One region of the Halomonas chromatireducens genome, then DNA from elsewhere that is predicted to be linked to it. Evidence: riboswitches for the same ligand, from Rfam matches in the RefSeq annotation. Region 1 holds a riboswitch; each other region holds the start of a gene.
The links. A riboswitch is a leader RNA that binds a small molecule or an ion and turns the genes downstream of it on or off. The one in region 1 is predicted to bind thiamine pyrophosphate.
Positions count from the first base shown of each region.

Region 2: linked by a shared signal. The riboswitch ahead of thiC (phosphomethylpyrimidine synthase ThiC) and the one ahead of LOKO_RS20260 (TenA family protein) in region 1 are both predicted to bind thiamine pyrophosphate.
Region 3: linked by a shared signal. The riboswitch ahead of LOKO_RS18300 (sodium:solute symporter family transporter) and the one ahead of LOKO_RS20260 (TenA family protein) in region 1 are both predicted to bind thiamine pyrophosphate.

Region 1 is NZ_CP014226.1:2,696,716-2,699,985, reverse strand. Features, by position in the region: gene LOKO_RS12525 (TIR domain-containing protein) at 1-692, opposite strand, end outside; gene LOKO_RS20260 (TenA family protein) at 656-1,324, opposite strand; TPP riboswitch at 1,414-1,562, opposite strand; gene LOKO_RS12515 (hypothetical protein) at 1,906-2,682, shown strand; gene LOKO_RS12510 (lysophospholipid acyltransferase family protein) at 2,829-3,270, opposite strand, start outside.
Region 2 is NZ_CP014226.1:626,135-629,404, forward strand. Features, by position in the region: gene thiC (phosphomethylpyrimidine synthase ThiC) at 1-1,368, opposite strand, end outside; TPP riboswitch at 1,453-1,575, opposite strand; partial or broken gene LOKO_RS02975 (thiaminase II/PqqC family protein) at 1,784-2,095, opposite strand; partial or broken gene purL (phosphoribosylformylglycinamidine synthase) at 2,015-3,270, shown strand, end outside.
Region 3 is NZ_CP014226.1:3,939,298-3,942,567, reverse strand. Features, by position in the region: gene LOKO_RS18305 (TenA family protein) at 101-796, opposite strand; gene LOKO_RS18300 (sodium:solute symporter family transporter) at 796-2,199, opposite strand; TPP riboswitch at 2,189-2,302, opposite strand; gene LOKO_RS18295 (hypothetical protein) at 2,437-3,117, shown strand; gene LOKO_RS18290 (peroxidase-related enzyme) at 3,162-3,270, opposite strand, start outside.

The DNA.
Region 1 (3,270 bases):
TCTGAAGGCAGCTCTATTTCTCCTTGCACTAGTGCGCAGGCATGCCTCCGCCCCAGTCGGCCAAGGAAGTAGCCAAATTCGAACAGAACATTCTGACGAGCGCGGTTAGAGAGGCTCGGCGTGTCGCTCTTCAGCCCGCCTACGTCATCGGGCGTGAACAAAGCGATCGCAAAATCGGCTGAGGCATTCGCCTCGAATTTCTCGATAAGGGTTCGCCCCTCGTTGGTTTGCTCATGCAGGATGATGGGATTCAGGCCTATTTTCGCGACAAAGCGCGCCACAGCCTCTTTGAGCGCTTGATCGCGGCCGTGCACAATGAACACGTTGCCAGGAGCTGACTCCTCGACACTAGCACGAGGCGTGCCTGCCTCGTCTTCATAGTAATCCTGGATTTCTTGCTCGACCGACTTAAAGTACTCCGAGGACAGCTCCATCGCCTTATCGAAGGTCTTCCACCCGACGCCGAGATCAAGCGACTGTACGTGCCGCGGGGGCAGTTGCGAATGAATGTCTTTGAATTCGGTCAGGTGTCGCTTGCCCTCAGACAGGGAAAAGAAGTTAACTAGTGCGGCTTCCGCATCCTTCCGCCAACGGAAGTAATCAGTCGATTCCTGTCCCTCCTGTATAATAGACGGAATTCGCGAGCGTAGCTCACTTAACCGGTCAAGCGCCCCTTGTTTCGTAATCCCCATACTGATGTCAAAAAGGCAATAGCGGCGCCGTTTATCATGCTCGCAATACCCACCCTGAGGGTATCGACATCATCAGCATCGACCTGAAGGCCTCTCAAACCAATTGTCAGGCCAATAAAGGGCTGCCCCACTGGTCGATGTTCCAGGTGCGTCGGGCGCGCTGGGCGGGGCCGGAGGCTGCTCCCATCGATAGAGTCATGCGTTGCTCGCTTCGGGCAGGGGCAGGGCGCCATGGGTAAGGCGTGCAGGTCGAGCAGGTCGCCGCGATTGCCGGTATCCAGCACATAGCGGGTATAGGCCATGGTGGCCCGGGCCTCGGGCAGGCTGGCGAGCGCCTCCTCGCTGATGTTCCACTCGCGGCAGTAGCCCACGTGCAGGCCCAGCTCCACGTCGACGATGGCCTTCAAGCCTTCATGGGCCTGACGCAGGTCGGCCAGGGTGCGGCTCTTGTAGGCGGCCAGGGCATAGGCCCGGGCGAAGTGGATCAGGAACAGGTAGTCCTGCTGCAGGTAGTGGCGGAAAGCGTCTTCGGCCAGGGTACCGGCCCCGAGGCTGCGCACGAAGTCGTGCTCGGTATAGGCGCGCCAGTCGTCCTGGCAGGCGGCGGTGAGGTCGGTAAAGCGGTAGCCCATCTAGCCTCCGGGTGATCGAGGATCCGGAGCGAGGCTGAAGTCGGGCAGGGGAGATCGTGAGAGAAGGGGAGCGCAGAGAGACGTGTCATCAAACCCCTTCGCCTGATTCCCTACGCCGGTTCATGCGGGGCCAGCGGCCCTGCTCACCCGGATCAGGTTCCACGGGATCGGCGCTGAGGTCACCCTTGGGCTCCCTGCGCCATCTCAGCCGGAATCACCGGCACCCCGTCAAGCGTCCAGGCAGTCTAGCAGGGTAGGGCGAAGATGCCAGTCCGCCAATGTCTGGGACCGGCTATTGTCTGAACGCATCCAGCTCAAAGATCAGGTCCACCTCGTCGTCGCCGATGCCGACCCTGTATCATCCCCAGTCGCTGTGGGCGATGGTGGGATTTGCCGGAGCTGGTAGTGAAGGCCGCCATTATCTGGCTAATGGTTTTGTAAAAAATTATGCTATCCGTTATTCTATAATTGTTCTCGCATATAATTGGTTTGTGTGGTGATAGTTAATCCTTGAGATGAGAAGTTGTTTGTCTTCTCATTTATTATTGCTTTTTTACATATTGATTAGGGGGTTTTTGTTCATGGAGAGTAAGAATTTTATTTATGCCCCCAGCTGGGTCAAGGTTGTTGCTTTAAGTGTTCTTGCTTTTGCTCTTATAAGTGCTGTAGGAGTTTCTGTCTATTTTCTTGGTAAAGAAAATCGGCAAGACTGGATATTGGTTGCTATGTCGCTTGGTCAAGTCGCGGCCTCAGGTATTGTGATAGCAATTGTGGTTTTCTTTTCTGAAAAAGATGTCAATGTGATAAATCTTCAGAAACGTGCGGAGCGGCTTTTTTTAGAAACCTTTCCTAGGGCTTGTTTGCTTATTGATTTTCCAGAAGGCGAGTTTAAGCTGTGGGAAAGCAAGAAGGTAAATGGCAATGATATTGAGCAGGCATTGAGGAATAGCAAGACTACTATACGGGTCAATCATATCCCTGGCCAAATAGATGCGTACTATCATATATCTCGTGAGAGTGGTGAGTCGATTGTTATGCGGTTGCAAGTTAACGTGGGGGAGGTGGCGATAAGTTATTATATTCCAGCCGAGTGCGAAAATGAAATGCACGAGATTTCTAAAAAAATGGAGTGGGCTTTCTCTCGTTACTATGAAGTAGGCGGTTATGTAGGTGGGTGGTATTTTAGTAGAGAAGATTTTGATGGGCTTACTTATGCTTCTATCCACTTGACGAAAGATTTTGGGGCTGACTTTCTTGAAAATGAGCGCAAGAAGCTGTTCTTGTCAAATGACGTTGCTGCTACAACGCGTGGAATTATGAAGGACTGTGTGAAGAATGGTATTTTGATGAGTTATTAGTCGGTGGAAAATAGTTGTGCGAAAGGGGGAATGCTAAAATTCCTCTGCAGCTGCCGGTCAGCCGCCCGCGTGGCCGGGATCTTTTACGGCCCAGATCTCGATATCCGCGCGGCTTATGCACCACAGGTAGGGTAAGACAGCAGCTCTCAGTAAAGCCGGAAGGAGCCATGGTCCGGATGCCCCTCCTGCTCCTCGATCACCTTGCGGTAGCGCTTGTACTCCCACTGGTACTGGGCCGGGTCCAGGGCGATGGCATCCTCGACGCAGGCGTTCACACCGGTCGCCGATTGCTCTTCATCAGGAGAGTAGACCTGCTCGTCGGCGGCCAGAAAGTGGATGGCGAAGCCGCGGCCGGGAATGCGCCGCGCCACGCCGGTAACGACACGCGCGTCGGTGCGGGCCACCAGCTTGGGCAGCAGGGTAGCGGTATAGGCCAGGCGGCCGTAGAAGGGGGCGAAGACGCCGCTGCCCCAGTTGGGCTCCTGGTCGGGCAGGATGCCGATGGCTTCGCAGCGCTTGAGCGCCTTAAGCAATGCCGCCACGCCGCGTGGGTTGGTGGGTACCAGCTTGGCGCCCATGCGCTCACGA
Region 2 (3,270 bases), 1.9 Mb from region 1:
CGCTTCGTCGCAGTACTCCAGCTGCTTGTCCATGTTCTCCTTCACGAGATGCATGGGCACGTGGCCGGGGCCCTCGATCATTACCTGGACGTCGTGTTTCCAGGCGATATGGGTCAGCTCGCCGAGGGTCTTGAGTTCGGCCATCTGCGCCTCGTCGTTGGCGTCGGCAACCGAGCCGGGACGCAGGCCGTCACCCAGGGAGAAGGCCACGTCGTACTGTTTGCAGATCTCGCAGATCTCCTCGAAGTGGGTATAGAGGAAGCTCTCCCGGTGATGGAACAGGCACCACTTGGCCATGATGGAGCCCCCGCGGGAGACGATGCCGGTGACACGCTTGGCGGTCAGCGGCACGTAGCGCAGCAAGACGCCGGCGTGGATGGTGAAGTAGTCCACGCCCTGTTCGGCCTGCTCGATCAAGGTGTCGCGGAAGACTTCCCAGGTGAGGTCCTCGGCCACGCCATTGACCTTCTCCAGCGCCTGGTAGATTGGCACCGTGCCGATGGGCACCGGAGCGTTGCGGATGATCCACTCGCGGGTCTCGTGGATGTTCTGGCCGGTGGAGAGATCCATGATGGTATCCGAGCCCCAGCGGATGCCCCAGGTCATCTTGTCGACCTCCTCCTCGATGGAGGAGGTGACCGCCGAGTTGCCCAGGTTGCCGTTGATCTTCACCAGGAAATTGCGGCCGATGATCATCGGCTCGGACTCCGGGTGGTTGATATTGCAGGGGATGATCGCCCGCCCGGCGGCCACTTCGGCACGCACGAATTCCGGGGTGATCTCTTCCGGCAGGCGTGCGCCGAAGCCCTGGCCCGGGTGCTGATGGCCGAGAATCCGCTCGACTTCCTCGGTACCGAGCGCCTGGCGGCGCTGATTCTCGCGAATGGCGATGAACTCCATCTCCGGGGTGATGATGCCCTGGCGGGCGTAGTGCAGCTGGGTGACGTTTCCTACCCGGCCATCTTTTGTAGGGAGTGCGCGCCGTGGCGTGCGCTTCAGGTCGAAGCGCAGCTGGGCCAGCATGGGGTCGTTGGCGCGGCGCTTGCCGTAGTCGGAGGTGGGGCCATCGAGGAATTCGGTATCGCCACGCTCCTCGATCCAGGCGCGGCGCAGCTCCGGCAGGCCACGGCGCAGATCGACGCTGATTTCGGGGTCGGTGTAGGGGCCAGAAGTATCGTAGACCAGCAGCGGCGGGTTCTCTTCGTCCTCGCCGGAGGTCTTGGTCGGGGACAGCGGTATCTCGCGGAAGGGCACGCGAATGTCGGGGCGTGAGCCTTCGATATGGACCTTGCGTGAGCCGGGCAGCGGCTGGATGGCGGCCTCGTCGACCATGGCGGTATCGGCGAGGAAGTGCTGGGTCTTGCTCATGGAGTGTTCTCCCTAGGGTATTGCGGCTGTTGTGCGTTGTCAGGGAGGACAGCTGGGAGGACAGGGGCAGAGCGGCCTTGGCCTCTCTGCGTGTCGCTTGATCCCTACGCTGGTCCTAGCCAGTTCAGGTTCAACGGGATCCATGCTCCATCGCCGGCTGGCGCTGCATGATCTCAGCCGTTTTCAACGGCACCCCGTCAAGCGTGGTGGTGCCCGCCATCATCGGCGGGCAGGTTCGTCGCCGCTACGTTTCTGCCTCAAGCCCGGGGCTGATCCGGTGACAGGTCTGCGAGGGGGCGCTGTGAACCCCTCCCTGGGCGCTACCGATTCCATCCCTGGAATAGGACCCCCTCTTAGACCTGTCTCCGGCGCCCCTCACGTCTTCGCAGCGGCAACGGTCTTGCATGGCTGTGGGCTAGTCCGCGCGGTCCAGCCCCATCTGCCAGAAATCGATCTCCAGTCGCGTGGCATCGCGGAATACCTCCGACAGCTCCTGGAAGCGCGAAGGGGTGACGTCGGCCAGTCGCGCATCGAGCCACTCCAGCTCGGTACGCATGGCGCCCTGGAACTCTTCGCCTTCGTACATGGCGATCCAGGCGTCATAGGGGTTGGCCTCGCCGCGGACGGTGTCCGGTCGGCCATTCAGCCAGTTGGCGATCTCGCCGTAGCCGATCAGGCAGGGCGCCAGGGCCACGTGCAGGTCGAGCAGGTCGCCGCGATTGCCGGTTACTTCCGCACCTTCGAGCAGGATGCCATGGGCGCCGGGGGCATCGAGCGGCGTGGCTACCACAAGCCGATCATGATCGCCGGCAGCTACGGCAGCATTCGCGATGGCCATGTCCAGAAGGGCGTGATTCCCGTCGGTGGCAAGCTGATCGTCATGGGTGGCCCGGCCATGCTGATCGGCCTGGGCGGCGGCGCCGCTTCCTCCATGGCCTCGGGTACCTCGAGTGCCGATCTCGACTTCGCCTCGGTGCAGCGCGAGAACCCCGAGATCGAGCGCCGCGCCCAGGAGGTAATCGATCGCTGCTGGGCCCTGGGCGAGGCCAACCCCATTCGCTTCTTCCACGACGTGGGCGCAGGCGGCCTCTCCAATGCACTGCCGGAGCTGGTCAAGGACGGCAACCGTGGCGGGCGCTTCGACCTGCGTGCCGTGCCCAATGCCGAGCCGGGCATGAGTCCGCTGGAGATCTGGTGCAACGAGGCCCAGGAGCGCTATGTGCTGGCGGTGGCGCCGGAGGACCTGGAGACCTTCGATGCGCTCTGTGCGCGGGAGCGATGCCCGTACGCCGTGGTCGGCGAGGCCATTGAGGCCCATCACCTGGAAGTGCGCGACGGCCATTTCGAAAGCCAGCCGGTCGACCTGCCCATGAGCGTGCTGTTCGGCAAGCCACCAAAGATGCAGCGCGAATTCGAGCGGGAAAGCCGGGATCTGTCGGGTGTGATGCTCGACAACCTGGACCTGCGCGAGGCGATGGAGCGCGTGCTGCGCTTGCCCACCGTCGCTTCCAAGGGCTTCCTGATCACCATCGGGGACCGCTCCATCACCGGCATGGTGGCCCGCGACCAGATGGTCGGCCCCTGGCAGGTGCCCGTGGCCGACGTGGCGGTGACCACCGCCAGCTACGATACCCATGCCGGGGAGGCCATGGCCATGGGCGAGCGGCCGCCGGTGGCGTTGATCGATCCCGCCGCCAGCGCACGACTGGCGGTCGCCGAGGCGATTACCAACCTGGCGGCGGCGCCCATCGCCAAGCTGGGTGATATCAAGCTCTCCGCCAACTGGATGAGCGCCGCCGACCACGTCGGCGAAAACCAGGCGTTGTACGACGCTGTCCATGCCGTGGGGATGGAGCTCTGCCCGGCGCTGGGCATTGCGATTCCGGTGGGCAAGGACTCCAT
Region 3 (3,270 bases), 1.2 Mb from region 1:
GTAATAGAGAGAGGGTGGACCGCAGACGGGACGGCTGTCCATGCCAAACCGTCATGTCTTGCCACAAGACGAGGCGGCGACTGCACCTGCGCGCTCTGCCTCAGCGCGGCTGCACGGCGTCGTGGAAGGCACGCTCCTTCGCCACGGTGTCGCGGAAGCGCTCGGCCATCCGAGCGAAGGCGGTGTCATCGAGCGCCGCCGCCTCCTCGTCCAGGCGCTGGCGCAGCCAGGCCACGAACTCCTGAAAGGCGGGGTTGTCGTGCAGATCGATCCACTCCCCCATCAACGGGTGCAGCCCGTCTACGCGGGTCACCCGCAGCGCCCACTCGAGGTAGACCCACTCGGTGACCACCAGCACCGTCAGGATCTCGGCGTAGTCGCCGCCCTGGCCGGTGTCGTGCAGCAGCTCGCGAAACGCCAGGGTCTGCGGCAGGTAATCCGGCGCCTCGCGCAGGGACGCAGGCACCTCGAAGGCGTCGAAGGTGCGCTGGAAGGTGCTGTTCTCGTCGCTGGTCAGCATGCCCATGAACTGGCCCAGCACTACCCGGTCCGCCATGCTCGGCGCGTGGCCGATAGCGTGGCCGATCAGGGCGGTAAAGGGATCGACGAAGCCGTAGTCCTGCACCATGTAGGCGGCAAAGTCGCCCCCCACAAGCCGCCCCTCGGCCAGGGCGTCGAACAGCGGGTGGTTCACCGTGGCCGACCAGTCCGGCTCGCTGATCTCGCGAAGCCAGTCGGTGATGCGCGCCGATTCACGGCTGGCGGCCCAGGCGTTCCAGTCAGAGCGTGTCGTCATCAGGCGTCTCCCTTGCTTGCCAGGTGAAATTTCGTCCCGGGGCGCAGCCAGGCGATCAGCAGGCTGGCCAGGGTGGAAGCGAGCAGCGCACCGAGGAACGGCGCCAGGGTGGGAATGCTGTCGGGGAAGCTCGCCGCCAGCACACCGGCGGCCAGGCTGCCCTGGGCAACCCATCCCGGCACCACCGCGCCAAGCAGGCCCGCCACGCCGCCGGCCACCGCCGCCAGCGGTGACATGCGCCGCCACAGGCCCAGCAGCACCGGCACCACGATGGCCGCGCAGAGCAGGTCGGCGATCAGGAACAGCCGCAGCACCGAGAAGCCCTGAAGGGCCACCCATGCCACCGGTGCCATCAGCGCCACCGTGACGAGCCGTGCCCCGCGAACCGAGAGCCCGCGCCCCCCGGAGCTGGCCACAGCCATGGAGGCGATGGCGTTCTGCGGGGTATCCACGCTGGAGGCACCCAGCGTTACCGCCAGCACCAGAGCCGGAAGGCCCAGCCAGGCCGGCGCGGCGGAGAGCAGTGCGAAGAAGGGGATCGGCGGCTCGCCCAGCGGCAGCGCATGCATGGCCGCCAGCATGCCCAACCCGCCGATGGCCATCACCACCAGCAGGCTGCTGGCCCCACCCAGCAGCGCCCCGCGGCCCAGGGCGCGGTCATCCTCGGCCGCCCAGATACGCTGCCAGTAGCCCTGGTGGAAGAGGTTGGCCGCGGTGACCGCGATCACCAGGGTCAGCGCCACGGAGAGTGCGCTGCCGGTGGGAATCGAGGGCATGATCGCCCCGGCGGGCATGGGCGGCAGCCACCACCAGGCCACGCCGCCGACCAGTACCAGCAGGGCCAGCAGCAGCCAGGCCTGCCAGCGATCGGTGGCCAGGCTCGCCCGCAGGCCGCCAAGGGTGGTGTAGACCAGGGTGACCACCGCCACGCCGAGGATCACCAGTGAAGGCGGCACATCGGAGAGCAGCGCGGCAATGGCGCCGATGGCAGTTAGCTCGGCGGCCAGGAAGATGGCCATGTAGGCAACGGAAACGAAGGAGACCCAGCGCCGCACCCCGGCGCCATAGCAGGCCTCGGCGAATTCACCGATGCTGCGTCCCTGCGGCAGGTGGCGTCGGATGGCGGGGCCGTAGAGTCCCAGTATCAGGAACGGCAGCGACGAGCCGATGGCGTAGCCAGCCAGCGCCACAGGCCCGACGAAGGCGCCGATCTCCGGCGGCGCAAAGAGGATCCAGGCCCCCATGCTGGAGGCCAGGAACGACAGGCCGATGGCCTGGGCTCCCTGGGAGTTGCGGGCAGTCACGTAGTCATCGAGCAGGCCGTCGGCCCGCCGGGCGCGCAGGCCCAGATAGGCAAAGCAGAGCAGCGCCGCGCCGAGCACGGCAGACGTCAGGTAGGGCATGTCGCACTTCCTCCGCCGGTATGAACCGGATCAGGTTCCAGGGTCAGCGCTTGGCTCTCTCAGCCCCTGCCGGTTGCACGGCGGGACTCCCCTGGCGACAGTGAATGGATTGTCGAGTAATTTAACTCAAGTTATTGTCAGGATGGCCGATATAACCGTCTAGCGTCCATGATTGATGGGACGAGTGATGATACAACAGTCGCTACCAGCGAACGACCACTCTCGCCGAGACTACCGATGCCGTTTACCGAAGCCAAGGAACACGCCCCCGGACGGTTGCATGCCATCTTCGCCGACCCCTACAGCGCTTTCGACAACCAAGTGATCGAGCGGCAGCTGCACTTGCGGGTCGCCATCGATGACCTGCTGCTGCAGCCCATGGCCAAAGGCCAGCTAATGCTGAGGGTGATCCATGGCTGGGAAAACGGCAGCTTCGAGCCCGCCGACCTGGACCACAGCGACCATCGCATCGGCTCACTCGAAGACCTGCGCAAGGCGGTTGATCGTTACCACCAGGCCTTCGAGGCTTCGCAGCCTTTTCCCAAGGATAATGCCTCGCTGCTGGCCCGCCCGCTCGAGCATGCCATCAACCAGGCCGAAGCCAACGGCCAGGCCCTCGACGAGGAGACCCGCACCATTCCCGCCCGCTGGCCCGCCTTCGACCAGGGGCTCTATCTTTATACGTTCTTCAAGGTCTACCACCGCCTCACCTACGGCGAAGATGACTCCTACCGCACGGCACGCTGCACGACCCCGCACGGACCTCGCGAGATTCACGAATTCCATCTGGAGGAAGGTGAATTCGCCGTGATTTCCCCCACCGAGAGGGACGCCACGGTAGACACCGTGCTGGTGCTGCATGAAAGCCAGCTGGTTCCGGTGCTGCAGTTGTTGGAAGGATGCCGGGAAAGCGCCTGAGTGAGCTTCAATACACGTCGGACGCCTCGATTGCTTCCTACCTGTTAGACCTTCTCACGCGGCACCCGGCCCATCAGGTAAAACTCGTCGTTGGGCGGCGTGCCGGTGAGGGTAACCAGGCGATTGGAGAGCCCGAAGAAAGCGGTGATGGCG